DNA from 3 places in the Janthinobacterium glycogeni genome. Region 1 is predicted to be linked to each of the others. Evidence: predicted binding sites of a transcription regulator. Region 1 holds the regulator's gene; each other region holds the start of a gene.

Region 1 (9,980 bases):
GCTGCCCGCCGGCCTCGACGGTGCGCAAAGCATGCGCTGGATCAAGACGGTCCTGAGCCGCAACCTGAACACGGTCGCCAATGAAGACGCCATGCTGGAGCAGGGCGGCGTATTCGCGCTGGTCGGCCCGACCGGCGTCGGCAAGACCACCAGCACGGCCAAGCTGGCGGCCCGTTGCGTGATGCGCCACGGCCCGGAAAAGCTGGCCCTGATCACCACGGATGCCTACCGTATCGGCGCGCACGAACAGCTGCGCATCTACGGCAAGATCCTCGGCGTGATGGTGCATTCGGTGAAGGATGAAGCGGACTTGCGCATCGCCCTGAAGGAACTCAAGAACAAGCACACGGTGCTGATCGATACCGTGGGCGTGAGCCAGCGTGACCAGATGGTGACGGAACAGGTGGCCATGCTGTCGGGCGCCGGCGCCGACGTGAAGCGTTTGCTGTGCCTGAACTCGACGGCGACGCAGGAAACGCTGAACGAAGTGGTGCGCGCCTACCAGGGCAGCGGCCTGGCCGGCTGCATCATGACCAAGCTCGATGAAGCGGCGTCGATCGGCAACGTGCTCGACGTGGTGATCCGCCAGAAGCTGAACCTGTTTTATGTGTCGAACGGCCAGCGCGTGCCGGAAGACCTGTACCTGGCCGACCGCGGCTACCTGATCGACCGCGCCTTCAAGCTCAAGCGCGACTCGGCGGCGACGCAGTTTTCCGATGCCGAACTGCCGCTGCTGATGGCGCAGGCGGCCGCCCGCAATAATGAAGCGCGCGGGGTGCACCTTGGCTAATTTCGATTTCGACCAGGCCGAAGGCTTGCGCCGCATGCTGGCCGGCCCGCAGCCGCGCGTCATGACGTTCCTCTCGGCCACGCCGCAGGACGACAAGGGCGCCATGCTGGTCAACCTGGGCGCTTCGCTCGCCTATGGCGGCAATGACGTGCTGCTGCTCGACGCCAGCGGCGGCAGCGACGGCGTGGCTGCACGGCTGGGACTGGCGCACGGCGCCAGCCTGCGCGACGTGGCGCGCCAGCAGTGCGGCTTGAATCAGGTCATCCACCAGGTGCCGCAAGGCTTCGGCGTGGCCAGCCTGGGCGCGCGTAACCACCTGATGGACAGCATGGACTATGCGGGCGAGGATGAATTGCGCCGCCTGGGCAAGACCTTCGAGGTGCTGGCGCGCCAGAGCGGCATCGTGCTGGTCGACGGCGTCGTGGCCGACGAGGGCGATTGCTTCCCCGTGCCGCTGATGGCTTCGTCGGATATCGTGGTGCAAGTGTCGACCAGCGCCACTTCGATCAAGGCGGCGTACTGCCTGATCAAGCGCCTGAGCCAGGAACTGGGACGCCGTCCGTTCGGCATTCTCGTCACGGGCGCTTCCGAATCCGAGGCAAAAGTGGTATACGATAATATGGCACAGGCGGCGAGCCGCTACCTGGCCGTGAAGCTGACCTCGATGGGTTCGGTGCCTGCCGATGAATATCTGCACCGCGCGGCGCGGCTGGGCCGCAGCGTGGTCGATGCGTTTCCGCTGGCGGGCGCCTCGGTGGCGTTTCGCGGACTGGCCGAGCGGCTGGCCCGTTCGGCGGCGCCGGTGCTTGGCGGCACCTTGTACCAGACGGGGAGCCCGCACCAGTTCAGCGCCTGACACCAACCGTAGCACCAGATAAGACGAGAAAACAATAAGCAGCCTATGTACACGGTCAAAGGGAAATCGAACAAGGACTATTTGCTGACGGAGCACATTCCGCTGGTGAAGCGTCTGGCGCACCATATGAAGGCGAAATTGCCGCCTTCGGTCGAGGTCGATGACCTGATCCAGGCCGGCATGATCGGCCTGCTCGATGCCATTACCCGCTATGAAGAGACGCATGGCGCGCAGTTCGAGACGTATGCCGTGCTGCGCATCCGCGGCGCCATGCTCGACGAATTGCGCACCAGCGACTGGCTGCCGCGCAGCATGCGCCAGAACATGCGCAAGATCGAAGAGGCGATGAGCACCTTGCAGCAGCGCCTCGGCCATCCGCCGACGGAGTCGGAAGTGGCGAAGCTGCTGAAAATGTCGCTGGCCGATTACCAGGAAATGCTGGGCGACGGCGGCGGCCACCAGCTGGTGTACTACGAAGACTTTCATGACCCGGATGGCAATGACAGCTTCCTCGACCGCCACTGCGTGGACGAGGACAGCGACCCCTTGCGTTCCCTGCTCGATACCGATTTCCGGCAATCCGTGATCGATGCCATCGACGCGCTGCCACCACGCGAGAAAATACTCATGGGCCTGTATTACGAAGAAGAGCTGAACCTGAAGGAGATCGGCGCGGTGATGGGCGTATCCGAATCGCGCGTCTCGCAGCTGCATACCCAGGCCGTCGCGCGCCTGCGCGCAACCTTGAGGGAGCAGGCGTGGACTGGTCCAGCGTAATCGGGCTGGCGCTGGCGCTGGCGGGCCTCTTGGTCGGCCAGGCACTGGAAGGCGGCAAGATGGCCTCCCTGCTGCAGCCGGCCGCCTTTGCCATCGTCATCATCGGCACCTTCGGCGCCGTGCTGCTGCAAACGCGGTTGCGCACCTTCGTGCGCGGCCTGGAAATGCTGCGCTGGGTGTTTTTGCCGCCGGCCGACACGCGCGCCGCGCTGGCGCGCGACATCGGGCAGTGGAGCCTGACGGCGCGCCGCGACGGTCCGCTGGCGCTCGAGCGCCTGATGGAAAACACGGCCGACCGCTTCAACGCCAAGGGCTTGCGCATGATCGTCGACGGCATCGCGCCCGACAAGCTGCGCCAGCTGCTCGACGTGGAAATCTCCGCCTACGAAATGGCCGAGCGCCAGGCCGTCAAGGTGTGGGAATCGGCGGCCGGCTATTCGCCCACCATCGGCATCCTGGGCGCCGTGCTGGGCCTGATCCACGTGATGGAAAACCTCACCGACCCGAGCAAACTGGGCAGCGGCATCGCCGTGGCTTTTGTTTCCACGATCTATGGCGTGGGTCTGGCCAATCTGCTGTTCCTGCCGGTGGCGAACAAGCTCAAGGCCATCGTCTCGCGTCGCGTGGTGCAGTATGAAATCACGGCCGCCGTGCTGTACGACATCGCCACGGGCGACCACACGCGCATCATCGAAGAGCGCGTGTCCAGTCTGCTGCACGAGCACTGACCATGATGCGGCGCGCGCGCAGGAAGTATGACGAGGAACCGGACAACCAGGACCGCTGGCTGATCTCGTACGCCGACTTTATCACTTTGCTGTTCGCGTTTTTCGTCGTGATGTACGCGATTTCGCAAGTCAACGAAGGCAAGTACCGCGTCTTCCAGAACGCCATCGGCCAGGCCTTCAGCCTGGAAAAGGGTGCGCCGCCCATCATCATGGAAGCGCCGCAGGCGATCCCGTTGCCGAATCCCGCCCTGAAACGCCGCACGGAAGCCATCCGCCGCGAGCGCGAACACATGACGCGCCTGGCGCAGGACCTCACGTCCACCCTGGCGCCGCTGGTCAAGGAAGGCAAGGTGCGGGTCACGCAGACGAGCCGCGGCGTGAGCGTGGAAATCAATGCCAGCGTGCTGTTCGACCCGGGCGCGGCGCGCCTGACGGCCGAATCGGACCAGGCCCTGCGCGCCGTCGCCGTGCTGCTCAAGGATGACACGCACGATGTGCAGGTGGAAGGGCATACCGACGTGCAGCCGATCAGCAATTCCAATTTTGCCTCGAACTGGGAATTGTCGGCCGCGCGCGCCAGCGCCGTGGTGCGCCTGTTCATCGCCAGCGGCGTCAAGGCATCGCGCCTGACGGCGGTGGGCCACGCCGACAATATCCCCGTGGCGCCCAACGAAACCCCGGAAGGGCGCGCGCGCAACCGCCGGGTCGCCGTGACGATCCTCTCGGGGATCCCGGAAACGGTGACGGAAGTGCCGACGGCGCCTCCTGCCGTGGCGACACCCGCGACACCTGACTAGTGAGGGCAGACCCGTCGGGGGGAAGCGGCCGAATAGGGCGCATACCGATTCCGAAGGAACTGCCCCCGGCATTGCTTGGTACAATCGCCGCCTTCCCATCTTTTACGACTCCATCATGAAAAGCAGCTCCCTGGGCGGTCTCGTCTATTCCACCGAGACGGGCCGCATGTGTCCCGCCTGCCGCCTGCCGCTGGCGCAGTGCGCGTGCAAGGCGCAAGCCAAGACGGCGCCGGCGGGCGATGGCGTGGTACGCGTGTCGCGCCAGACCAAGGGCCGTGGCGGCAAGAGCGTGACCGTGGTCAAGGGCTTGGCGCTGGACGCCGCCGCGCTGGCCCTGCTGGGCAAGCAGCTGCGCACGCAATGCGGCTCGGGCGGCACGGTCAAGGACGGCGTGATCGAAGTGCAGGGCGACCATGTCGAGACGGTGATGGCGGCGCTGGCCAAGCTGGGCCACCAGCCGAAAAAGGCCGGCGGCTGAGCGTGCGAAGGCGTGCGGCCCGCTGCCGTGCGCCTGTGGTAACGTGCATTTCCTTTTATGCGCCACCTCATATGAACAGCAAACTGACCGGTATTGCCATCGCCGCTGCCATCGCGGCAGTGCTGGCGCTCGTGTACTGGCCCGCACCCGATGGCGGCGCGCCGGACACTGGCGCCGCCGCTGCCGCCAGCGCGCCGGCGGGACGCAGCCTGGCGTCGTATTTGAGTATCGACGCCACCCCGGCCGCCGATCCCGCGCCCGTTGTCGTGTCCCTGGCGCAGCGGCTCGAACGCCTGGGCGCCAGCGGCAAGCCGGAGGACGCGTATGCGGCCTACAACCTGATCGACGACTGCATCGTCTTCCAGCGCGAAAGCCGCTTGCCGGGGATGGAATTCGAGTTGGGGCGAGAAATGACGGCGGAAGAAAAAACTGCCCAGCAGCAGCTGTGCGCGGGTCTGACGCAGCGCCAGCGCGAGGACCGCCTTGGCTACCTGGCCACTGCCGCGCAAGGCGGCGTTCCGGGCGCGGCCACCCTGTTCCTGTCGGAAGGCCCGTTCGGCGACCGCAGCGCGCTGCGCAACCGTCCCGACGATCCGCTGGTGCAGGCATGGAAGCGGCAAGCCATCGCCCAGCTGACGGCGCAGGCGGATGCGGCGGAACTGACCAGCGTATCGACCCTGATGATGGCCTACCTGCGCGATGGCGACGTGGTGCAGAAAGACGCGCCGCAAGCGTATGGCTACCTGCTGGCCCTGCGCATGGTCTACGACGACATCCTTACGCCCGGCACCACGAATCCCTACCAGGACAGCTACTGGCACTGGCTGCAGAACGAGTTGACACCCGAGCAGCAGGCCGCCGCCCTGATCAAGGCGAATGGCATCGCCGCGAAATTCCGCCAGCATACGGGCCGGCCCACGCACGGTTGAGTGCGTAGACCAGCCTCTGCATAGGCTGGCCCGTGCATCAGCCAGTCCGTGCATAGGCCAGTCCGTGCGTGGCGTCGCCGCACCGGCGCCAGGTCTGCCAGCTACGGCAGTGCTTGCAGGCGCCGGGTGCGGGTCAGACAGCCGTCTTGCGGCGCCGTACGCTATAGCCGATCAGCCCCAGTCCCGCCAGCAGCATGCCGTAGGTTTCCGGTTCGGGCACGGCCGTGGTGATGGAAATGTCCAGCACGGAATCACGCACGCCGAGGCCGCTTGCCACCAGGGTATAGATGCCAGGTCCCAGCAGGCCGTTGAAAGTCGAATGGGCAAACGCGCCCAGCACGCCGGCGAAGGTGTCGGACTGCACCAGGTTATGGCTGGAGTCGAACAAGTCAATGTTGACGCCGGTCAGGCGGGGACCGAATTCGCTGGCGCCCGTGACCAGCCAGGCGGCGTTCCCCGTGAACGACTGCACGCCGCTGCCGACCGTAAACGTGGTCGTTTGCAGCAGCGAGCCGCGCTCCGTCGTGAAGGTGTCGACGAACAAGGTGTCTTGCGCCAGCAGCGGCGCGGCCACCACGGCCGTCGATACGAGATGGTTGTAGAACACGGCTTGCGTCTCGGCCTGCGCGGCTGGCGCCAGCAGGGTGTAGCCGAGCAGCAGCGCCGCGCCAGCCTTGGTTACTGAGAGAGAGTTCATATCATGCTCCTGTGTATGTGCAGTGGAAGTGGTGTGCGTCATGGCGCAGCGCCAAAGCGCAAGCTGGACGCGTGCAATGGATTAGCTATGCCTGCGGGAACGACGTTCGTGTCGGCGAGGAAAGTCCCGCCATGTATTGGTGCGGCGTATGCTGTAGTTAGCATATAGTCATCATTTCCATCAAGTTTGAGCGTGCTCAAATGTGTGGACGTGAAAGGGGGCGCTGTTGTTTCTGCGTGCGGCGTTGTGGAGGGAATGCGGGCACGCCGGCTCCGCCGCATTCTCGCTGAAAGTGGGGCGGTACGGCGATGATGTTCGTCGCGATGGCCGTGGTATCGGGCCGCTGTTCGAGACGGCGTCAGGCATGCAGCAAGGGCTTATTGCTGTGCCTGTCGCTGCTGTTCCATCGCTGGGGGTGAAGCGGGAAGATACTTAGCCGATGACGACGCGCCGGCTGGTCGTGTTCGCCATCGGTTGGCCGCTGGGGCCGTAGAAATTGCCGCTTTGGGCGGTGGGGCGCATGGCGTTCAGGGCGCCTTGCGTATGCAGCATGTGCTTGTTGACCAGCAGGCTGTTCAGCCGGTTCTGTTCCTTCGCTTCGCGTGTCGTCTCGAGCAGGGCTTTCCACAGGGGCGCCGCCTCGGCATCGCTGGTGCTGACCAGCCAGTCTTCCATGCCCGCTTCGGCGGCCGTGAAGCCGGCTGCCGCCAGCGCCTGGTGGCGTTGCGCCGCCAGCTGGCTCAACTGCCCGACGAGCGCCGTCTTGCGGGCCGTGAGCTCCGTGATTGCATCGATGTCAGCGGCAACCAGATGCCGCTGTTCTTCTTTCATCAATGCCAGCAATGTGGTCATGAGCTGTTGCTCGTCGCGCAGGCTGGAAAACGGAGTCACTGATTGCATGAGGAAACCTATCTATTTCGTGAGTGCAGCAAGTCCTTGACCGTGTCGAGGAGACCGTCCGCCACTTTTTCAGAGTTGACCTGGAACTGGCCGTCGGCGATCGCCAGCTTGATGCGTTCGACTTTCTTCGTGTCGAACACGGCGCCGCTGCCGGCAGTTGCACTGGCCGCTAATGCCTGTCCTTGCGGCGACAGGCGTACATTGTCCGACGTCGTCGGTGTTGCCTGGGCTTTCTCGGCATTCCGGGCGCCCGAAGTATTCGCGGGCGCCACCGGCAGGCCGGGATTGCTTTTAATGGTGTTATCGGTAATTTTCACAGCGTGATCCTCGTCTGGTCGAAGTCAAAAAACTCCGGGATATGTGTCATTATCGGCACCTTCTTCCGAAACTTTAGTGCGCAAGACCACAATATCGCTGTCCATCCGAGTTTAAAAGGCGACCTCCACCATGCCGCCAGCCCGCGCCACGCCGCTGATCTGCTGGCCGCTCTGCGTGCGTACCTGTACCGTCTGACCGTCGCCGGCGCTGCCGATGGCGCGTCCTTCTGATGCCACTTGGAAACCGTTGCCACTGGAAACAACGCGCACCAGCTGGCCCTGCATCACCACCGGCTTGCGGCGCAGGGTATCGAGGCGCATCGGCGTGCCTGGCGGCAAGGAAATATTCGTGCTGGCGCCCACCACCTGGGCCATGTCGGTGGCGATGCCTGCCGGCAATGCTGCCAGGTCGCCCTGCATCGTCACCAGCTGGCTGGCGTCGATGGCTTGCCCTTGCGCCAGCGGCACGGCGCTGGCCACATAGTCGCCCACGACGGCCACGTTCGCCTGCAGATAAATGGTCCAGTTGGAGGGGGCCGTGCAGCGCACGCCCACGGTAGTCTTGCCCCAGGCGCGGGCGCCAGGCGCCATGAATGCTTGCGGCGCGGGGCAGGCGGCCAGGTTCAGTCGCGGATCGACGGCGCCGACGGTGACCGTCACCTTGCCCGGCAAGCCGTTGCTTTGCACTTGCAGGAATTGTTCCACGCTGTTGCGCAGCGCCTCCGGCGTCTGCCGGCCGGCGTTTTGCGCCTGCGCCAGCAGTGGCAGGGCGGCAAGAGCGAAGAGGAAAGCGAGCGGTGTTTTCATGGTATAGGCCTCTGGAATAGTGCCATGATAGTGCGCGCCGCCCCGTTTGAAGCGCCGATTAAGGGGTAAAAGTACGGTCTGATCCGGCGATGGTCTTGCCGGCGGGCGCCGTACTATGTTTCCTGTCATCACTATACCGCCATCCTTCCGCCATCTCAGGCGCCAGTGGCAGATCTTTCCGGAGCCTGACATGATAGGGAAACTCGACGATTACATGCGCTTCAACGAGACGGCGCTGAGCCTGCGCTCGACGCGCCAGGAATTGCTCGCCTCGAATATCGCCAATGCCGACACGCCCAACTACAAGGCGCGCGACGTCGATTTCGCCAGCGCGCTGAAGGGGGCGATGGCGCGCAAGGATGGCGTGCAGCCGGCCCTGAAGGGCACGGCGCCGCAGCATATGCCGGGCAAGGGCGTCGCCGCCGCCGTCGGTGGCAGCACGGGGGGCAAGGTCGAGACCCTGGCCGACGGCACGCCGCTGCTGTACCGCGCGCCGGCCCAGGGCGCCGTCGATGGCAACACGGTCGACATGGATCTCGAGCGCAATGCCTTTGCCGACAACGCCATCCGCTACGAGGCGGCCGTAACGTTCCTCAATTCGCAGATCAAGGGCATGCTGACGGCCATCCAGGGAGGACAATAATCATGTCGCTATTTAATATCTTCAATGTTTCCGGTTCGGCCATGAGCGCCCAGGCGCAGCGCCTGAACACGGTGGCCAGCAACCTGGCCAATGCCGACAGCGCCACCAGCGCCACGGGCGAAGCCTACCGCGCCAAGCAGGTGGTGTTCGAAGCCGTGCCCATGGCCAACGGCGCCACGGCCGTCAAGGTGCAGAAGGTGATCGAAGATCCGTCGCCGATGAAGCTGGTCTACGACCCGAAGAATCCGCTGGCCGACGAGAAGGGCTACGTCACCATGCCCAACGTGAATACGGTCGACGAGATGGTCAACATGCTGTCGGCCTCGCGCTCGTACCAGACCAACGTGGAAACCATGAACGCGGCCAAGTCGCTGCTCCTGAAAACCCTCACCCTCGGCCAGTAAGGCTGACTGATCATTATGGCAACCATCGATACCAGCAACGCCACCGTCACCGACCTGATGGCGACAATGAATCCGAAGAAGACCACGGCCGCGAAAGGCAGCGTCGAGGAAGAAACGAACAAATTCCTGACCCTGCTGGTGACCCAGCTGCAAAACCAGGATCCGATGAATCCCCTGGACAATGCGCAGCTGACCAGCCAGCTGGCCCAGCTGTCCACCGTGACGGGCGTCAACAAGCTCAATACCACCCTGGAAACGCTCAAGACCAGCTACCAGCAAGCCGAATCCATGCAGGCGGCCAATATCATCGGCCACGGCGTCTTGACGGCAGGCAAGAACATCACCTTGAGCAAGAGCGCGGCCCTGCTGGGCGTGGACCTGGCCACGCCGGCCGACAGCGTCAAGGTCATCATCTACAACAGTGCGGGCAAGGAAGTCCATTCCATCGACCTGGGCCCGCAGGACGCGGGTACCTTGCCGCTGGGCTGGAACGGTTCCACGGCCGAGCTCGACAAGGATGGCAAGCCGGTCGTGCTGGCTGACGGCGCCTACACCTTCGCCGTGGAAGCCACGCGCGGCGGGGCCAAGCTCAAGGATGCGGCGGCGCTGATGTTCGGTTCGGTCGCCAGCGTGTCGACGGGCGCCGGCGGCGTGAAGTTGAATGTGCCGGGAGTGGGCAGCATCACCATGGCCGATGTGAAACAGATTTTGTAAGCCGCTCATTTGTAGCGTAGACCCTCTACCCCTATTTTCTACCAGGAGAACACAATGTCTTTCCAACAAGGCCTGAGCGGCTTGAACGGCGCCGCCAAATCGCTGGACGTCATCGGCAACAACATCGCCAACTCGGCCACCGT
Region 2 (9,980 bases), on a different contig from region 1:
CCGCCGCCGCCGAAGCCTCCTCCGCCACTGCGGTTGTTCAGCGCCTGACTCAAAATGCTGCCCAGCACGACACCGGTGGCGCCGCTGGACCAGTTGCTGCCGCGCTGCAGCCGGTTCGGCCCGCCGCGCGAGCGGAACACGGTCACGAGCACAAGAAAGCCAAAGAACAGCAGCGGCAGCCAGAAGGTCAGGCCGCCAGCTTCCACAGTCGCCGGGGCCTGTTTTTGCGCCGGTGCGGGGAATTGTTCCTGGTTCAGCAAGGTAGCGATGGCGCCAATGCCGGCCACCAGGCCGCCGTAATAGTCATTTTGCTTGAAATGCGGCGCGATCACGTCCTGCAGGATGCGTTTCGATTGCGCATCCGTCAGCACGCCCTGTACGCCGCGGCCCGCCTCGATGCGCAAACGGCGCAAGGACGATGGGTTGTCCTTCGCCACCATCAGCAGCACGCCGTCATCGACGCCCTTGCGGCCCAGCTTCCAGGCATCCGTCACGCGGATGCTGTATTGCTCGATGGCTTCCGGTTCCGTACTCTTGACCAGCAGCACGGCGATCTGGCTGCCCGTCTTGGCTTCGTAATCGGCCAGCACGCCTTCCAGTGCCGCCTTTTGTTTGGCGTCGAGCATGCCGGCGTTGTCCGTCACGCGCGCGGTCAGCGGCGGCACGGGCTGCAAGCCCTGCGCGCCGGCCGGCGGCATCGACCACAGCAGCAGCGCCGTCGCCAGCGCCGCCAGATAAGACCAGGCTTTCATCTTATTTGCCGAAGTTGACGGTCGGCGCGGTCGAAATGGCTTTTTCGTTTTCCACCGTGAACGAAGGCTTGACCTTGTAGCCGAAGATCATCGCCGTCAGGTTGTTCGGGAAGCTGCGCGCATGCACGTTGTAATCCTGTACGGCGGCAATGTAACGCTGGCGCGCCACGGTGATGCGGTTTTCCGTGCCTTCCAGCTGCGACTGCAAGTCGCGGAAGCTGGTATCGGCTTTCAGGTCAGGGTATTTCTCGGACACCACCATCAGGCGCGACAGGGCCGACGACAGCTGGCCCTGCACTTGCTGGAACTTTTCAAAGGCTGCCGGGTCGTTCAGCACCTCGGGCGTGATCTGGAAACTGGTGGCGGCGGCGCGTGCCTTGGTCACCGCTTCCAGGGTTTCGCGTTCGTGCGTGGCGTAGCCCTTGACGGTGTTCACCAGGTTGGGAATCAGGTCGGCGCGGCGCTGGTACTGGTTGACCACTTCGCCCCAGGCGGCCTTGGTGGCTTCGTCCTTGCTCTGGAAGTCGTTGTAGCCGCAGCCCGTCAGGATGCCGGCCAGGACGGTGACGCTCAGCGCCAGGCGCAGCCATTTGGTGAATTGATTGATGATTTGCATGATGGGTTCCGTGCAGAGTAAAGGAGGTGGGGCAAATATACCTGAAACGGCCCGCCATGTCGGTTTAATAAGCGCCAGGCGCCGGCTCAGCCTGCCTTGCATGGCCTGCGCCGCGTTACAATACGGGGTTTGCAACTGAATATAGAGAAGGTGTGCCGTGAATTTCATCGATAAATTATCCGCCGCGTGGACGGCCAATAATTCCCTGCTGTGCGTGGGCCTGGACCCCGACCTGGCGAAACTGCCGGCCGAACTGCGCGACTTGCCTGATGGAATCACCACCTTTTGCACGCGCATCATCGATGCCACGGCCGACCTGGCCTGCGCCTTCAAGCCGCAGATCGCCTATTTTGCCGCGCTGGGCGCGGAAAAGCAGCTGGAAGACATCTGCCGCTACGTGCGCGAGAACTATCCGCACATCCCGCTGATCCTCGACGCGAAACGGGGCGATATCGGCGCGACGGCCACGCAATACGCGCGCGAAGCGTTCGAACGCTATGGCGCCGACGCCGTCACCGTGAACCCGTACATGGGTGAGGATTCGCTCGATCCCTACCTGGCGTGGAAAGACCGCGGCGTGATCATCCTGTGCCGCACCTCGAACCCGGGCGGCTCGGACCTGCAATTCCTCGACACGGACGGCGAACCGCTGTACCAGCGCGTGGCGCGCCTGGTGGCCGGGAAATGGAACAAGAATGGCCAGTGCGCGCTCGTCGTCGGCGCCACCTTCCCTGAAGAACTGGCGCAAGTGCGCGCCATCGTGGGCGACATGCCGCTGCTGGTGCCCGGCATCGGCGCCCAGGGCGGCGACATCGCCGCCACCGTCGGCGCGGGCCAGACGGCGAACGGCATGGGCATGATGATCAGCTCCTCGCGCGCCATCATCTACGCCACGCCGCAGGACGGCGAAGACTGGGCCGACGCGGCGCGGCGCGTGGCCATTGAAACGCGCGATGCGATCAATCAACATCGTGCGGTTTAAGCGGCGTAGGTCGGATTAGCGGCGTAGCCGCGTAATCCGATACCACCACGCTCGGGCCAACAATGTTGTCGGATTACGCGGGGCTTTGCCTCGCTAATCCGACCTACCTGGCCGCCCTGGTCCTTCAGTCGCGCATGGGCGCAACCATCTCCGCATAGTCGTACAGCTCGCCCAGAATCTCTTCCCCTCGCTCATCGACCGACTCCGACAGCACGTCGATCTCCGTAAACAGCATTTCGATGGTGCGGGCGCCGCCGTCGCCGTCGAATAGTCGGGCGGCGCGGTGCTGTTCCCAGCGCAGGCTTTCCGCTTCGCTCAGGGTTTGCGGGAAATTGCGGGCGCGGTAGCGGAACAGCAATTCCTGCAGGCGTTCGTCGGCAAACGAGGGGCGGGCCGTGGCCAGCTTGGCCGGCGTTTCACGACGCAAGGATTCGAGCAAACGGCGGTCGTCATTGCTGACGAAACCATTGTATAAATCTTCATCCACGTCCAGCGCGACGTTCGCGCCCGGGCGCTGGAACACTTCGGCCCAGATGGCGTCCATGTTCGGCGCCGCGGCGGCCAGCTGGGCATTGATCTTCGCGGCGTCCACGTCGATGCCCCATTGCGCGGCCATGGCCGGCGACAAGGTCTTCAAGTTGCCGACCAGCATGGGCGACTTATTCAGGTGCACGCTTTTCACGGGCAGGCGCGTCATGCCTTCCGGCATGGCTTCCTTGCGCGTGAACAGGCGCGTGCGGATGGTGTCGGCGTCCAGCTGGAACAGTTCGCGCGGGTCGTAGGCGCAATCCCAGACGAGGATTTCATTTTTATTGCTCGGGTGCGTGGCCAGCGGCCAGACGACGCCCAGGCAGCCCCGTTCGGCGGGGAACATGCCCGACACGTGCAGGAAAGGCTGGCGCTCGCCAGCGGCCAAGTGCATGCCCATTTCGCTGGCGACCCTGTCCTTCTTGTGCAGCGCCAGGCAGAATTCGAACAGTTTCGGCTGTTTCTGTTTGATCAGGCGCGCCAGGGCGATGGTGGCGCGCACGTCGGACAGCGCATCGTGCGCCGCTTCGTGGACCAGGCCATTGGCCTTGCTCAAGTGTTCCAGTTTGAAACTGGTCTGGCCATCGTCGCGCTTCGGCCATGCGATGCCTTCCGGGCGCAGCGCGTGCGTCATGCGCACCACGTCGAGGATGTCCCAGCGGCCGCAATGGTTTTTCCATTCGCGCGCATACGGGTCGATCAGGTTGCGCCAGAACAGGAAACGCGTGACTTCATCGTCGAAACGGATGGTGTTGTAGCCCACGCCGATCGTGCCCGGCTCGGAAAAGGCCGCCTCGATGGTGGCGGCGAACTGGTGTTCTGACACGCCCAGCTGCAGACATTGCTGCGGCGTGATGCCCGTGATCAGGCACGATTGCGGGTCGGGCAGGAAATCATTGGCAGGCTGACAATACAGCATGATGGGTTCGCCGATCTCGTTGAGTTCGGCATCCGTGCGGATGGCGGCGAACTGGGCCGGTCGGTCGCGGCGCGGCTGGGCGCCAAAGGTTTCGTAGTCGTGCCAAAGAAAGGTCTGGTTAGTCATTGATGGTCGTTGCTTGATTGGTTATCCGGGCCCCTAAAAGCGGCCGCTGCTACAGTTTTCTGAAAACCTGCCGATACTACACGAGAGGATGGTCATCATCGCGTTTCCCGCATGGTGGCATACATTGCCCGTTCAAGGAGGTCTATCGTGTCAATTCCCATCGCCGCAAGCGGCAATTCCACCCCTTCCGTGACTTCCGTCAGTACGGGCGTTGCCGGCAAGGACGATAAAGTCCAGCAAAAGGACGGCGTCAACGCTGAAATGAGCGTGAACGACCGCAGCAAGCTGCAATTGAACGCCTCCATCATGCAGGCCTCGCTGAACGTGTCGATCGGTTCCGAGAACGAGCCGCTGGCGCTGCTGTACAAGACGGCCATCACCAACATCAATGAAGCGTTGAAGGGCCAGTACGGCGAGGACGCGATCCAGAACGCGGCCTCGCAGGACAACAGCGCCGAAGCGACGGCGAGCCGCATTGTATCGCTGTCGACGGGATTTTTTGACGCCTTCAAGAAACAGAATCCCGGCCTGGACGACGATACGGCCCTGACCAAGTTCATGGATACCATCAGCGGCGGCATGGAAAAAGGCTTCAAGGAAGCGCGCGACATTCTGGGCGGCTTGAAAGTGCTGAATGGCGACATCGCCGGCAATATCGACAAGACGTACGAGCTGGTGCAGAAGGGCTATGCCGACTTCATCGCCGCGCACAGCAGCAAGAAGGATGACGCAGCGGCGCCTGCCACACCGGCCAAGCCGGCCGACAGCAAGGCTGCCTGAGCTACAGCATGACCCGGTTGCGACCCGAGGCTTTTGCCCGGTAGAGCGCCGCGTCCGCAGTGGCGATCAGCGCTTCGTCGTCCTGTCCGGGCGCCAGGCTGGCCACGCCGAAGGAACCCGTGATGTGCGGCAGCGCGCTGCGCATGTCGGCGAAGATGACGGCTTGCTGCATGCGTTCGCACAAGCGTTCGGCGACCCGCAAGGCCACGTGTTCGCTGGTATCGGGCAAGATCACCATCATTTCCTCGCCACCATAGCGCACGGCAAAATCCGTGGGCCGCAGGGCCGCGCCCAGCACTTGCGCGGCAATGCGCAGCGCCTGGTCGCCAGCCTGGTGGCCGTGCGTGTCGTTGAAACGCTTGAAATGGTCGAGGTCTATCATCACCAGCGACATCGGCGAGCCGCTGGCGTGGGCCGTGACTATCATGTTCGGCAATAAATCGGTGAGCCAGGCGCGGTTGTACAAGCCCGTCAGGCTGTCGACCATCGACATCTGGCGGTAGAACTCCCCCAGTTTCTGCCGGCGGCGCAGCAGGGCGTTGGCGGCGCGGATGCGGAAGGACAGCAGGCGCAGCAGGTTGCGCGCCAAACCGTTCGATTGCTCGATCAATTCCCAGACGACGGCCGCGTCGATCACCAGCAAGTCGGTTTCTTCCAGAGCGGAAATGGCGGCCAGGCTGCTCGCTTCGTCGAGCACCGATTGTTCGCCCACGCTTTCGCCGGGCAAGACCTTGCTGACGGTGCCGTCATCCATGCCCGTGTGGATGTCGGCGGCCACGGCCAGCGAACCGCGCAAGACGATGTACAGGCTGGTGCCCTGTGTGTCGGCGATGGCTTCGCCCGCTTCGAGGCGCATGACGGGACAGGGCGCCAGCATGGCGGCCGTCTGGCTGTCCGCTCCATCGCGAAATAGCTGTAAATCGCCGATGTTGCAGCCTGAAGCGCCGAAGTTGCCGATCTGTTCCACAATCACACTTTCAAAAAGCCGGCGCGCGCGAGCAGGGGGCCGGTAGCTTCATGATAGCGTAAAGCGGACTTGGCTGTAACGGCAAAGGCTTGCTTGGTGTCACTTACTGTGGGAAATACGACAATTATTTCATTGTCGCGTTAATAAGTTGGAATGCTTGCAGTTCTATTATGGATGTTGTCGCGCAGGAAGGTGGCTCCAGATGTGCAAAGGCAGCCTTGAACGGCTGCCTCAGTCTCTGGAAATCCTGCAGGTGGGGAATTACTCGGCGGTTTCTTCCGCTTCGGCCGTATCGATCACGGCATTCTTGCCGGTGGCGTGGCGCTTGCTGTCTTGCAGGCGGCCCAGGGCGCTATCGATGGCGCGTTTCAGTTTGTCGGTGGCGCCGGCAACGGATTGATGCACGGTGGCGTTCTGTTCGGTCACGGCAATCGGTTGATAGCCAGCAACGCGTGCTTCCATGACGCAGCGGATATCGTCGGCGCCGCCTTTCGGGCCATTCGTGTCGCTGATATGGACTTCGATGCGGGTCAGGTTGTCGCGGAAGCGGCTCAGTGCGCTTTCAAGTACGGATTGCACATGTTCGTTCAGTCCAGCGGTGTTGGCGATGGTGCTGTCGGTATGAATATTGATTTGCATATGCTTACTCCTGTCAATTCAAAAAAAACCCATCTCAGGCGTGCTGCGGCCTGGTTGCTGCCTCATGCACATGACCTCTGTGCATGGAACTTATCTTACTCCTCTTTCCAGTATTTCAAGAGGGGGCGCACGATTAAGATGAGCTTAACCCTTCAGCCAGGTCAAGTTTCCACTACGAAATTATTTATCGTCAGCCTTATCCATTGATCAGGCCTGCCGCGATATTGATCGACAGCCCCAGCACGACCAGGTTGAAGAAAAAGCTCAGCACGGATTGTCCCAGCACGATCTGCCGCATCAGCCGCGTCTGCACGGAAACGTCCGACGTTTGTACGGCCACGGCGATGGTAAAGGCGAAATACAGAAAATCCCAGTAATCGGGGTTTTGCTCGTCGTCGGGAAACTTCAGGGGGCGCAGGGCGGGGTCGGCCTGGTAATACAGGTGGGCATAGTGGAAGCAGAACAGGGTACCGACGAGGAACCAGGAACCGACCAGTGTCAGGATCGTCAAGCCGTAATGCAGCGCGCGCCCGTCGGGCGCCATGTCTTTCATCGAAGACAGTTGCGAGACGATGGCCACCAGGCTCATCACGGATGCAACGGACAGGGCCGACAGCACCGTGGTGGCGCGCTCATCCTGGCGCGCCGCCATCACCTTGACCTTGTGATGGTTGGCGCGCATCATCATCCAGGCCATCGTCGCCAGGTAGAACCAGACGGCGACATTCCACGCCGTCAGCAAACGCGTCATCTGTTGCCAGGAAGAGGGCAACAGCAGGCCGACTGCCACGCCGATGGCCGTGGCCATGCTCAGGTGGGGGCGGCTGCGGATGAAGCCGTGCAAGGGAAGCGTGATTTTCATGGTGCGGGTTCTTCAGTGGCAATAGCGCATCTTAGCCTTTAGTTTGCGGTCGCGGTGGGCGTCCTGGCGGCCGCTTCCTTTTCGTGGTGGGGGAAGCGGTCCATGCGCGACAGCACGGGGAACAGCACGGCCCATACGCCCGTCACGGCCAGGGTCGCCGCGCCGCCGAAGAGCACGGCGCGTACCAGGCCGAACCAGCCGGCCGTCAGGCCCGATTCGAATTCGCCCAGCTCGTTCGAGGCGCCGATGAAGACGGCATTGACGGCGCTGACCCGGCCGCGGATCTCGTCCGGCGTCTCGAACTGCACCAGCAGGTGGCGGATGTAGACGCTGACCATGTCGCCGGCGCCCATCAGGAACAGCGCCGCCAGCGCCAGCGGGAAATAGCTGGTGCTGCCCAGCACCAGGGTGCCCAGGCCGAAGACGGCCACGCCGCCGAACATCCAGGCGCCCACCCGGCGCGTGATGGGAAAGAGGGCCAGCACGATCGAGCACAGGGCCGCGCCGGCGCCCGGCGCCGTGCGCAGCAGGCCCAGGCCGCTGGGGCCGATATGCAGCACGTCGTGCGCGAGCGCCGGCAGCAGGGCCGTGGCGCCGCCGAACAGCACGGCGAACAGGTCGAGCGAAATGGCGCCCAGCACGATGGGTTTCGACCAGACGAAGCGCAAGCCTTCGAGCAGGGTATGCCAGCTGACGGGTTCGCGCTTGACCACTTGCGGCGCCGGCGTGGTGGCGCGCATCAGCAGCACGGACAGCACCAGCAAGGCCGACGAGATCAAATACACGACCTTGGGGCCGAAGTAATACAGCAAGCCGCCCAGGGTAGGCCCCAGGATGATGGCCACGTGCGAGCTCGACGAACTGAGCGCGAGGGCGCGGCTGAAGTGTTGCGTGGGCACCATGTTGACCAGCACGGCTTGCGTGGCCGGCATCATGAAGGCGCGGGCGCTGCCGAACAGCACCAGCACGGCGAATACGGGCCAGACGATGGAAATGTTGCTTAACGTAAACGTCAGCAGGGCCAGCGCGCAAGCGAGTTGCGCCGTCAGGCACCAGGCGATGATGTTGCGGCGGTTGTAGCGGTCGGCCACGTGGCCGGCCGGCAAAATCAAGACGAGGAAGGGGGCGAACTGCGCCAGGCCGATCAAGCCCAGGTCGAACAGGCTGCCCGTGATCTGGTACACCTGCCAGCCGATGGCCACGCTTTGCATCTGCACGGCCACCGTGCCCAGCACGCGGGCGGACAGGTAACAGGCGAAGTTGCGGTGACGCAGGATACTGAAGCCGTTGCCGGCGGAAGCGAGAGACATGACATTTCCAGGGAACAGCGGGGTGGGGCGGGTGACGGCAGCGGATGCCGCGCCAGCAGCACCCCGCTGTCTGGATGCTTACTTGGCCAGGTCGGCTTCCGTGGTGAAGGCGTCGGCGTAGAACTCGTCGGCTGGCAACTTGCACAATTGTACGAAATCGCGGTTAGCCGATTCGACCACGATGGGCGCGCCGCAGGCATACACCTGATACGCGGACAGGTCGGGCAAGTCGGCCATGACGGCCTGGTGCACGAAGCCCGTGCGGCCGCTCCAGGCGTCTTCCGGCAAGGCTTCCGAGATGACGGGCACATAGGTGAACTGCGGCAAGTCGGCGGCCCACTGGCGGCACAGCGCATCCATGTACAGGTCGTGCGGACGGCGGCCGCCCCAGTACAGCGTGATCGGGCGCGGGGATTGCTCGTTGATCATGTGCTCGACGATGGCTTTCAGCGGGGCAAAGCCCGTGCCCGAGGCCAGCAGCACGATGGGCTTGTCGGAATCTTCGCGCAGGAAGAAGGTACCCATCGGGCCTTCGAAGCGCAGGATGTCGCGCTCCTTCATCGTGCCGAACACCTGGTCGGTGAACAGGCCACCCGGCATGTGGCGGATGTGCAGGCTCACGGGGCCGCCTTCGACGGGCGCGCTGGCCATGCTGTAGCTGCGACGCTTGTTGTCGCGCAGCATGATTTCGATATACTGTCCGGCGCGGTAGTTGAGGCGCTCGCTGGCCGGCAACTGCAGGGTCAGCACGACGACGTCGGGAGCGACTTTCTCGATGGTGGTCACGCGCGACGGCATTTTTTTGATCGGGTAGTCGCTGCTGCCCGCCACTTCGCGCGCCTGCACCACCAAATCGCCCTGGGGCACGGCGCAGCACAGCAGCGAATAGCCGGCCGCCGCCTCCTCTTCCGTCAGAGAGCGGGTCTGGTATGGCTTATGCTGTACATTGCCGGACACGATCTTGCCCTTGCAGGAGCTGCAGGCGCCGCTCTTGCAGCTGTACGGCAGGCCCACGCCGGCGCGTATCGCCGCCGACAGGACGGTTTCGTCCGTTTCACAGCTGAATTGGTGGCCGCTGGGCTGAACAGTAATTTGAAAAGTCATACAATCCTTGAGATGAAAAATATGTTAAAGCACTCTTTGCGCAAGCCCTCAGGCTTGCCGCGCCTGCTGATCCTCGGTTGCGGCGATGTCGGCATGCGGCTGCTGCCCCTGCTGCGCGCGCGCTTTCGCGTCTTTGCCGTCACCAGCCAGCCGGCGCGCCGTGCGCAGCTGCGGGCGGCCGGCGCCGTGCCCATCGTGGCCAATCTCGACGACCGCGCCAGCCTGAAACGGCTGGCGGGACTGGCGACGATGATCGTGCACCTGGCGCCGCCCCTGTCGTCGGGTTTGCTGGACCGGCGCACGCGCAATCTGGCCGCCATTTTACCCGAGCATGCCCGCATGGTGTATGTGAGTACCAGCGGCGTGTATGGCGATTGCGGCGGCGCCTGGGTCGA
Region 3 (9,980 bases), on a different contig from region 1:
GCATACCGCCCGGTTTCAGGCACGCGTACAAAGCGCGCAGCACGCCGGGCAAGGCGGCGCTGGGCACGTGGAACAGCACGGCATTGGCGAACACGCCGTCGAAGTGCGCGGCGGGCAAGTCGAGGTCGACGAAATCCTGCTGCCATACGCTGCAGCCGCTGTAGGCGCGCGCCATCTCGACGAAACGGGGGCAGCCGTCAACGCCCGTGGCGTGGTGGCCCAGGGCCGTGAACGCCTTCAGATCGCGGCCGGGGCCGCAGCCCAGGTCGAGGATGGCCAGCGGCGCGGGCTTGCCGATGGCGTTCAGCAGCGCGGCGATGTTCTGGCTGACGTCGTGATCGCGCGTGCCTTCGAAAAACTGCTCGGCGCTGGCGTCGTAATGGGCCAGGGTGCGGCCCGTGATGGCGTGGATGGGATCTTGCGGGGTTGGCTTCATGGCGCTCCAATCAGTAATCACGCCATTTTACGGTGCCGGCGCGCTGGGCGTCCGGCACCGCTTATGACTACCAGACGCGCACGCGCTGTTCCGGCGCCAGGTACAGCTGCTGGCCCGGCTGGACGTCGAAGGCCGGATACCAGGCGTCGAGGTTGCGCACGGTGGCGGCGCGGTATTGCGCCGGCGCATGGCCATCCGTGAGGATTTGCTGGCGCGCCGCCGCTTCGCGCGCCTTGCTGCGCCAGCTGACGCCATAGCCGATGAAGAACTCGCGGTCCGCCGCGGGCTGCGCCGGCTTGCCCTGCTGCGACAGGGTGAACGCGTCATAGGCGGCTGCCACGCCGGCCAGGTCGGCCAGGTTTTCGCTCAGGGTCAGCTGGCCATTCACGGCCAGGTCGGGAAACGGCTTATAAGCCGCGAACTGCGCCACCAATTGCTTGGATGCCGATTGGAAATGCGCCAGGTCGGCCGGCGTCCACCAGTCGCGCAGCTTGCCCTGGGCGTCGAACTGCGCGCCCTGGTCGTCGAAGCTGTGGCTGATCTCGTGGCCGATGGTGGCGCCGATGCCGCCATAGTTGGCCGCATCGGATGCCTGCGGGTCGAAGAAGGGCGGCTGCAAAATGGCGGCTGGGAAATTCAATGCATTTTGCAGCGGCAGGTTGACGGCGTTGACCAGCTGCGCCGGCATGGCCCAGGCTTTGCGGTCAGGAGACTGGCCCAGCTTGGCCAGTTCCTGCCGGTAATGGAACTGCTCCGCCCGCTGCACATTGCCCAGCGCATCGCCGCGCACCACGCGCAAGCCCACATAGCTTTCCCACTGTTCGGGGTAGCCCACGCCCACGTACAGGGTCTTGAGTTTTTCCTGCGCCTGCGCCTTGGTGGCCGGCGCCATCCAGTCCAGCTTGTCGATGCGGCGCGAGAAGGCGGCGACGATATTCGTCACCATGTCCTGCACGCGGGCTTTCGATTCCGGCGGGAAATAGCGTTCCACGTACAGCTTGCCGACGGCGTCGCTGAGGGCCGCATTCGTCGCGGCCAGCGCCCGCTTGCTGCGCAGCGACTGCTGCGGCGTGCCGCTCAGGGCGCTGCCATAGAAGGCGAAGCGCTGGTCGGCGGCCGCCTTCGGCAAGATCGTGCTGAAATGGTTAATCGCGTGGAAGGCCAGGAAATCTTTCCACGTGGCCAGCGGCACGCTTGCCACCAGTGCGGCGCTGCCCGTCATGGCCGTCGGATGCCAGACGATGAAATCCGTCTGCTTGCCCAGGCCTGCCGCCTGGAAGAAGGCTTGCCAGTCCAGGCCCGGCGCCTTGCTGGCGAAGTCGGCGGCGCGCCATGCATTGTTGCCCTTGGCGACATCGGCCGAATCCTCGCGGCTGGCGTGACTTGCAGCAATTTGCTGTTCGAGCGCAAACACGCGCGCGGCGCGGGCCGGCGCATCGCGGTAGCCGGCCTGCTTGAGCATGGCGGCGATATGCGCCTGGTAGCCGGCGCGCAAGCCCTGCATGCGGGCACTGTCGCTCTGGTAAAAGGCGCGGTCGGGCAAACCCAGCCCGCCCTGCAGCAGGTAGGCCACATTGCGCGTGGTGTCGTTCAAGTCTTGCGCGACCCACAGGCCGAACAGGTTTTCCGTGTAAAAATTGGTGGCGTTGAGCGGGTCGACATCGGCGCGCAGGCTCTCGCCCAGCGCGCGGGCCAGCCCCGCCTGGTCGCGTATGCCATCGATCTTCTTGAGCAGCGGCTTGATCGGCGCCCAGCCTTTCGCTTCGATAGCCGCTTCATCCATCCAGGAACGGTAAAAATCGCTGACCTGGCGCGCGGAGGCATCCGCCTGCGGCGCCGCCGCCAGACCTTCGACGAGGGCGATGATGCGCTCGTTGGTGGCGTTGGCGAGGATGGCGAACGAGCCCCAGCTGCTGCGGTCGGCGGGAATGTCCGTGGCGCGCAGCCAGTCGCCATTCACGTAATCGTAGAAATCGTCACCGGGCAAGGCCTTCGCGGCAGCGGGGACGGGGGCGGCGGCGCTGACGGCCCCTTGCTGTCCATGCGCCCGGGCAGGCAAACCGGTCAGCGAGACGCCGGCCAGGGCGAGGATGATGGCGGCCTGGACTGGCGTCCGGGACCAGGACAAATACAAACCGTGCATGGCGATCCTTTCGATGTAATAGCCAAAATCATAACCTGAAAATCCTGCTTTTTTGGGGCGAAAAACCGTCCCCTAACTTTTTTGCATGCGGACAAAAAATCGGCATATAGTGGCACGACCGCATGCCGTACCGCACGAACGCCAAGGAGATTGCCATGCAACTGGAAGCGCTGTTCCAGCATCCCCACGCCCTGCCTGCCGCCCCGAAGATCGTCGATGAATTGGTGCGCAGTTTCGACAACCCCGCCATCGCCACCGAAGACATCGCGCGCCAGCTGGGAGCGGACCCGGCCTTGAGCGCCAAGCTGCTGCGGCTGGCCAACTCGGCCTATTACCACGTCTCGCGCAGCATCGGCACGGTGGAAGACGCCGTGCTGATGCTCGGTTTTGTTACCGTGCGCACCCTCGTCATCAGCTCCGGCCTCGTCAGCGGTTTCAAAGCCGTGCCGGGCCTGAATTTGGCGCAGTTCTGGCGCTACAGCCTGCACAGCGCCGTATCTGCCCGCTGGATCGCCAGGCAGACGGGCGACAACCAGGACCTGGCTTTCACCATCGGCATGATGCATGCGATCGGACAACTGGTGATCCATGCCGCCATGCCCGAGCAAGCCATGCAGCTCGACAAGATCGCCCCGCCGCTCGACGCGCGCCGGCTCGATGCGGAACGGGTGTCGCTGGGCTACGATTATGCGCAGGTGGGCGCCGAGCTGGCGCGCCGCTGGAAGTTTCCGCCCGCCTTTGCCGAGGCCATCGCCGCCTTCCCCGCTCCGCTGGCCAAGCCACCGTTGAACCGCCTGGCCGCCATCATCCACCTGGCCGCCTGGCGCGCGCGCATCGATGAAAACCAGCTGAGCAATGAAGAAATCATCGCCTGCTATCCCAGCGAGGTGGCCGAAGCGCTTGGTTTGCCGCCCTCCGTGCTGGTCGACAGGATGCCGCCGCTTGCCGAACTGAGCGCCGGCCTGGAAGAACTCGTCAAGTAAGCTGGCCGTTGCCCGCATCGCCAACCGAGCAGGCATGCGGGTTTGCGGGCGATGCCGCCTGCCCGCCAAAAAAACGCCAAATTATTTTCACTTTTTTTTCAAAAACACCCTCAAGTTCCCCCTGGAGCTGCCGTTAATCTAGACAAGCGGTAATCCATTCACTAGTTACGGGTGTGCTCATGACCTCCAACGACGTTCTTTCGATGTATGAAAATATTGCAGGAATGACCAATAAAATGGTCGTGGCCGCACGTTCGAGCGACTGGGATGGCTTGGATACCCTGGAAAACCAGTGCGCCAGCGCCGCCAGCGCGACCATGACGGACAAGGTGCCTGCCCTGGCCGGCGCCTCGCGCCTGCGCAAGATCGACTTGCTCAAGCAAATCCTGGCCAATGACCGCGAAATCCGCACCATCACGGAACCATGGATGACGCAACTGCCGAACGCCATGCAGGGTTCGCGCGCGCGCATGTAAGATCGCAGCGCCAGCCAGAAACGACAAAAGCACCCGAGGGTGCTTTTTTTACGTCTGCCGCCTTGCCGGGGAGCGCGCCATCTGCGGCGCTCAAGAACAAGGAGGGGAATTTGGAAGGCGAGCCCCAGGTATCTCCTGGCGTCGCCTCGCTGCCGGTTGCATCCGGCGTTCGCGAGCACATCGTCGGCATCGCGAACCGCTTCCAGACCCAGGCATTTATGCAACGCTACACCTGGTTTGCCGCGCCACACTATCGTTGGTGACTGCGCCAGGCTGGGGCTGTTTTGTCGTAGAGCAAGTCCACTGAATTAATCATATCACCATCTTTAAGAATCAGGCAACGTGATTGGCAAGCGTTTCCATGTATTTTTTCAATATCTTTTTTTATATCAAATTGTGGTGCGGCCTTGCGGCAGCATTAGCGCGAGAACGGCTCCGCTTCCGGCTCGGCCGCCGCCCCTTCTTCCACCGCTTCCGTCAGCACGGGCACATCCTTCTTCCTGCGGCCGAATGGCTTGCGCAGCAGCACCCAGTATTTCGACGGCGCGCCCGGACCCGCCGCTTGCCTGCGCTTGCGCACGATGTACGCGATGAGCGCCGTCAGCAGCAGGAAGACCAGGGTGCCGATACCGAGCCACAACATCCCGTTGCCGCCCGCCTTCTTGTCCTTGTCGGGCGCCGGCGCCGCATGCAGGGGCTTGGGCTTGGCATGGGGCGGTTGCGCCTCGGCCGGCGCGGCAACTGGCGCAACGGCAGCGGCGGCGGCAGGCAGCGCCAGCGCCTGTTGCAAGGCGCCGATCTTGCCTTCCAGTTCACCGAGCTTGTCATTAAGGGCCGTATTTTTCTCGTCCAGCGCCTCGCACGCTTGTGCCTGCTCCAGGCTGGCCTGCGGCGCACAAGCGGCCACGGGCGCCGTGGCGCGCCGCACGGGCGGCGGACGCAGAACAGAGGCAGCCGGCGCGGGCGCGGCGGGCGGCGGCACAAACACGCGCGCCGGACGCACGAGGCCCTCGGCCCGCGCGCGGGCCGCCAGCGCGGCGGCGTCGGGCGACGGCGCGACGGGTACGGCGCGTGGCGACGGCACCGGCGTGGAGACAGACGCGGGCACCGGAATAGCTGGCCGGGCCGGCGCACTGACGGGAGCGGCGGCGGGCGGCGGCGGCGTCAACCACAAGGTGCCCAGGCGCACGACGGCGCCACTGCCATTGCCCAGCAATAAATACAGGTGCACATGCCCCGCCTGGATCGCTTGCCGCGTGGCCACGCGCACATAATGGCGTCCACCGCGCTCAAACGGGCTGATCGTCAAGGTTTGCAAGGCAGGATCCATGCCGATGCCGCCACCTCGGTACACATCGGGCGAAGCCAGGCGCACGGCCACGCCATTGACCTCATCTGGCGCCAGGGCCGTCAGCTCGAGCTCGGCCAGCAAGGGCTGGCCCACGTGCGAGAGCACCGCCATCTCGCCCAGCTCGGCCGCCATGACGGGCGGCAAGCCCAGGCTGGCGGCGGCGCACGCGATCAAAGACCAACGGGGAAGGATGCTGCTGTGCATGGACTGATCGCTTTGATAACAGGATAAATAAGGGGAACTCGCCTGTCTTTAACGGCAGGAAATCGCAAAAATATAGATGGCTTGCGGCAAAAATGATGCAATACAGCATCATCCTGTGCCTTTTTGACGCCTGGAGTACACTCGATCCACCTCCATCGATGAAAGGGATGCCATGAGTAGCAGAATCGAACGCGACAGTTTCGGCCCGATCGACGTACCTGCCGACCGGCTTTGGGGAGCGCAAACGCAGCGCTCGCTCGAGCATTTCCATATCTCCACGGAAAAGATGCCGCCCGAACTGATCGCCGCCCTGGCCACCGTCAAGCGCGCGGCCGCCCACGTCAACCTGGACCTGGGATTATTGGATGGCAAGAAAGCCATCGCCATCACGCAGGCGGCCGATGAAGTGCTGGCCGGCAAGCACGACATCGAATTCCCGCTGGCCGTCTGGCAGACGGGCTCTGGCACGCAAAGCAATATGAACATGAACGAGGTGCTGGCCAACCGCGGTTCCGAGCTGATCGGCGGCTTGCGCGGCGCCGAGCGCCTGCTGCACCCGAACGACGACGTCAACCTGGGCCAGTCCTCGAACGACATCTTTCCCACCGCCATCCATGTGGCCGCCGCCCTGGCCGTCGCCAACACGGTCTTGCCGCCGCTGCGCCAGCTGCGCGCCACCCTGGACGCGAAAGCCACCGAATTTGCCGACATCGTCAAGATCGGGCGCACGCATTTGCAGGACGCGACGCCGCTGACCCTGGGCCAGGAATTTTCCGGCTACGTGGCGCAACTGGACTTTGCCGAACACATCATCACGGCAGCGTTGCCGCCGCTGCTGCAGCTGGCCGCCGGCGGCACGGCCGTGGGCACGGGATTGAATGCCCACGTGGAATTTGCCGGCCGCATCGCCGCCGAACTGGCGCGCCTGACGGGCCAGCCATTCGAGACGGCCAGCAACAAGTTTGCCGCCCTGGCCGCCCACGATGCGCTGGTCGCCGCCCATGGCGCTCTCAAAACCCTGGCCACGGCCCTGATGAAAATCGCCAACGACGTGCGCTGGATGGCGTCCGGCCCCCGCTCCGGCCTCGGTGAGATCACCATCCCCGAAAACGAGCCGGGCAGCTCCATCATGCCGGGCAAGGTCAACCCTACCCAGTGCGAAGCGCTGACCATGCTGTGCTGCCAGGTCTTCGGCAACGACGTGGCCATCACGGTGGGCGGCGCCTCGGGCAATTTCGAGCTGAACGTCTTCAAGCCCTTGATTGCGCACAACTTCCTGCAAAGCGCGCGCCTGCTCGGCGACGGCATGCGCAGCTTCGACGAGCATTGCGCACACGGCATCGCGCCGAACCGTGACCGCATCGCCGAACTGATGGAACGCTCCCTGATGCTGGTCACGGCGCTGGCGCCGCACATCGGCTACGACAAGGCGGCGCAAATCGCCAAGCAAGCCCAGCACGAAGGCACGACCTTGAAGGAAGCGGCGCTGGCCCTGGGCTTTGTGACGGAAGAGCAATTCAGCGCATGGATCGTGCCGCTGGAGATGACGCGGCCCAACAAAAGCTGAGTTACACCCTGCATTGCTGGCGGCTTCAGGTAAACTATGGATTAGTTGAGGTCGTCATCAAGTGTTGAAAACACATCATTGCAATAAGGGATACAATGCAAAAAGTAAGCTTTGATTTAACATCCGAGTTCGTCGAGCTGAACCAGCTGCTGAAGCTGGTCGGCCTGTGCGACAGCGGTGGCGCAGGCAAGGTCATGGTCGATAGCGGCGTAGTGAAGGTCGATGGCAAGAAGGAATTGCGCAAGACCGCCAAGATCCGCGCCGGCCAGGTCGTCAGCGTGGGCGATATCCGTATCACGGTCGTCGCTCCCGTTTGATGCCGGCATGGGGCGCAAAAGCGGCCCCATGCGTACAGCCAGCCCCCCGCCGGCCGGCTGCCTGCATCAAGCTGCAAACATGTCGTTATTGTCAGATAAATATCGATTGCGGAAGGGAAGCGCCATGGACCATCCCGAACAAGGTACGCGCAGCCAGGAACGCCTGATCGGCGACTTGCGCCAGGTCATAGAAAACGCGGAAGAATTGCTGCGTAACACGGACAAATATACCAGCAGCCTGTACCAGAGCGCGCGCGCCAGGCTGGAACTGGCCCTCGTCGCGGCGACGGCCGAACTGGCCCGCTTTGAAGAAGAGCAAGTGACGCGCATGATGGACGCCACCCTGGCCGCGAATGCCCTGTACCGCGATCAGACGGGCGAAGCGCGCCTGCTGCGGGCCTTCGAATAACAACGCCTAACAAAACCGTAGCGAGCGGACGGAAGTGGTGGTTGAGAAGCGCAACTGTACGAAGGTACAGTGAGCATCGCAGACCGCAAATTACGACGCGTAGCAGGTTTTGATAGGCGTACTAAACCGTCAGGTCGTCAATACCGCATGCGCCAGCCACTGGCGCAAGTGCGCGGCCAGGTCGAATGCCGGGTCCAGCTCGAACGCCGCATCGAGCGCGGCGCCAAACGTCTGCCCCTGCTGCAAGGCCAGCAAGGCTGCATGCGCGGCCACATCCAGTACCAGCAACTGCGCTTTCCAGCGCGTCCTGCATACCAGCGCCCAGCCGGCCGATTGCATCTCTTGCGGAAACCTTCTCTCCCCATCATCATCCTGATGCGCTTGCCACAGGGCCGCCACTTGCCAGTCGGAGGCCAGCAAAACGCAAGTGGGATGCAAGGTAAAACGCCGCGCTTCCAGCTGATCGGGATGCAAGGCGGCCAGCGCCTCGGGCGCCAGTGCCTGCGCATCGGCCGCGTAATGGGCCAGGTGCAGGGCCCATTCCAGGCGCGCCATGTCCGGCAGGTAGGGCAACTCGGCCACGGGCGGGAAAGCAGCCAGAAAATCGGCGAAACGGGCGCCAAACTGGTTCAAATCGGCGCTATCGGCTGGCATCTGCCGGCCATACGCGCGCGCCAGGCCGCCAAAGAAATCCTCGCCCACCAGCGCCAGCACGACGGGATACGCGTGGCCCAGGGTACGGCGCCAGGTGGCGCTCAGGTTGCCGCGGTACAGCGCGAAACGCTGGGACACCGCTTCTCCCGCGAACAATGGCAATGTTGCCGCAGTGTCGAGCAAGGCTATGGCAAACGCCTGCTGGCCAGCCGCCAGCGCATCGGCAGGAGCGACAGAAACGACGGGCGGCGCCGCCAACACCGTTCCCTGCCATGGCGTTTGCGGCGCATGGCGCGCCAGCATGGCTTGCGCCTTGTCCGACTCTCCCAGCAGGATATCGAGCGGCGGCAAATCCGTATCCCATTCGACGAGGGTGGGAATGGCGCCAAAGCGCTGCAAGGCGGCCGCATATAAATCCCAGACGGGATCGGCCACGGCGGCGCCATGGTGGTCGATCACGGCGTGCGGCGTCAGCAGATGGCCGCCCAGGTGCAGTTCGCCCACGCTGCCCGGCGCGATGGCTTGCATCGCAAGCATGGCGTCCTCGCCGTGGTTGCACTGGTTCACATACAGATTATTGATATCGAGCAGCAGCCCGCAGCCGCTGCGGCGCGCCAGTTCGGCCAGGAATTGCGCCTCGCTCATGGCATCGTCGGCAAAGCGCAGGCAAGTGGAGACATTCTCCAGCAAGATCGGCCTTTTCAGCACATCCTGCACCCGCCCTACCCTTGCGCACAGTAAATCGAGGGCAGCGCCATTCAAGGCCAGCGGCAACAGATCGTTGAGTTGCTGCCGCGCCACGGCGCCCCAGCTCAGGTGCTCCGACACGAGGGCCGGTTCGATACGCTCGACCACGGCGCGCACGCGCTGTAAATGGCTCTCGGAAAAGCCGCGCGCGGATCCCAGGCCGAGACCCACCCCATGCAGGCTGATGGGGTAATCCTGGCGCAGAGTCTGCAGCACATGATTATCCCAGCCCGACGGCTGCAGATAATTTTCAGTGTGCACTTCCAGCCAGCCGACCTTGGGCCGGCGCGCCAGAAAGTCGCGGTAGTGCGCGGCGCGCAGGCCGACGCCGGCAAGCGCCTGGATGGGCGGCGGCATGGGCAGGCGGCGGACGCTTACGGCTGCGTGGCAGGTTTTGCCGCCTTGCCGGCCTTGATGGGTTTGACGGAGCCGCCCGCCTGTTCGCACGTACCCTTGGCTACATACGCCCATTCCGTGGGCAAGTTGTCCGCCTCCGCCTGGCCCGCGCAGGAATGCGCGCCGTCGGACGAAGCACAATCGTTCTGCCCCGCCTTGGCCACGCCGTAACACTTTTCCTTGTCGCCAGGGGCGGGACCATCGTGCGCGGCCGCATTGACGGAAGTACCGGCACAGAGGCCCGCGAGGGCGGCGGCGATGAGAGCTTGACGTTTATTCATGGGGATTCCTCTTGCA

Evidence for each region. The regulator FliA, encoded in region 1, starts transcription of late flagellar genes. The targets are predictions, from matches to a motif close to CTAAAGTTTNNNNNNNNNNNGCCGNTA.
Region 2: ACQ4W4_RS14125 (DUF5610 domain-containing protein) is a predicted target of FliA. The motif match lies at 3,973-3,999, and genes of this name have one in related genera.
Region 3: ACQ4W4_RS14490 (flagellar protein FliT) is a predicted target of FliA. The motif match lies at 3,672-3,698, and genes of this name have one in related genera.

Annotation. Positions count from the first base shown of each region.
Region 1 covers NZ_JBNYXP010000001.1:956,753-966,732, reverse strand. Annotated here, with positions in the region: gene flhF (flagellar biosynthesis GTPase FlhF) at 1-790, shown strand, start outside; gene ACQ4W4_RS04460 (MinD/ParA family ATP-binding protein) at 783-1,646, shown strand; gene ACQ4W4_RS04455 (RNA polymerase sigma factor FliA) at 1,692-2,423, shown strand; gene ACQ4W4_RS04450 (flagellar motor protein) at 2,405-3,151, shown strand; gene motD (flagellar motor protein MotD) at 3,157-3,948, shown strand; gene ACQ4W4_RS04440 (translation initiation factor Sui1) at 4,064-4,426, shown strand; gene ACQ4W4_RS04435 (hypothetical protein) at 4,498-5,355, shown strand; gene ACQ4W4_RS04430 (FxDxF family PEP-CTERM protein) at 5,489-6,052, opposite strand; gene ACQ4W4_RS04425 (flagella synthesis protein FlgN) at 6,485-6,952, opposite strand; gene flgM (flagellar biosynthesis anti-sigma factor FlgM) at 6,961-7,269, opposite strand; gene flgA (flagellar basal body P-ring formation chaperone FlgA) at 7,381-8,076, opposite strand; gene flgB (flagellar basal body rod protein FlgB) at 8,267-8,719, shown strand; gene flgC (flagellar basal body rod protein FlgC) at 8,722-9,123, shown strand; gene ACQ4W4_RS04400 (flagellar hook assembly protein FlgD) at 9,139-9,837, shown strand; gene ACQ4W4_RS04395 (flagellar hook protein FlgE) at 9,892-9,980, shown strand, end outside.
Region 2 covers NZ_JBNYXP010000005.1:270,227-280,206, forward strand. Annotated here, with positions in the region: gene ACQ4W4_RS14105 (TPM domain-containing protein) at 1-752, opposite strand, end outside; gene ACQ4W4_RS14110 (LemA family protein) at 754-1,368, opposite strand; gene pyrF (orotidine-5'-phosphate decarboxylase) at 1,526-2,350, shown strand; gene sbcB (exodeoxyribonuclease I) at 2,475-3,923, opposite strand; gene ACQ4W4_RS14125 (DUF5610 domain-containing protein) at 4,071-4,703, shown strand; gene ACQ4W4_RS14130 (GGDEF domain-containing protein) at 4,705-5,670, opposite strand; gene ACQ4W4_RS14135 (HPF/RaiA family ribosome-associated protein) at 5,932-6,309, opposite strand; gene ACQ4W4_RS14140 (DUF1345 domain-containing protein) at 6,506-7,171, opposite strand; gene ACQ4W4_RS14145 (MFS transporter) at 7,210-8,481, opposite strand; gene ACQ4W4_RS14150 (CDP-6-deoxy-delta-3,4-glucoseen reductase) at 8,560-9,585, opposite strand; gene ACQ4W4_RS14155 (SDR family oxidoreductase) at 9,598-9,980, shown strand, end outside.
Region 3 covers NZ_JBNYXP010000005.1:342,161-352,140, reverse strand. Annotated here, with positions in the region: gene ACQ4W4_RS14505 (class I SAM-dependent methyltransferase) at 1-436, opposite strand, end outside; gene ACQ4W4_RS14500 (M13 family metallopeptidase) at 504-2,579, opposite strand; gene ACQ4W4_RS14495 (HDOD domain-containing protein) at 2,735-3,562, shown strand; gene ACQ4W4_RS14490 (flagellar protein FliT) at 3,787-4,038, shown strand; gene ACQ4W4_RS14485 (hypothetical protein) at 3,987-4,301, shown strand; gene ACQ4W4_RS14480 (type IV pilus assembly protein FimV) at 4,457-5,593, opposite strand; gene fumC (class II fumarate hydratase) at 5,766-7,160, shown strand; gene ACQ4W4_RS14470 (RNA-binding S4 domain-containing protein) at 7,256-7,477, shown strand; gene ACQ4W4_RS14465 (hypothetical protein) at 7,602-7,886, shown strand; gene bufB (MNIO family bufferin maturase) at 8,016-9,644, opposite strand; gene ACQ4W4_RS14455 (BufA1 family periplasmic bufferin-type metallophore) at 9,662-9,964, opposite strand.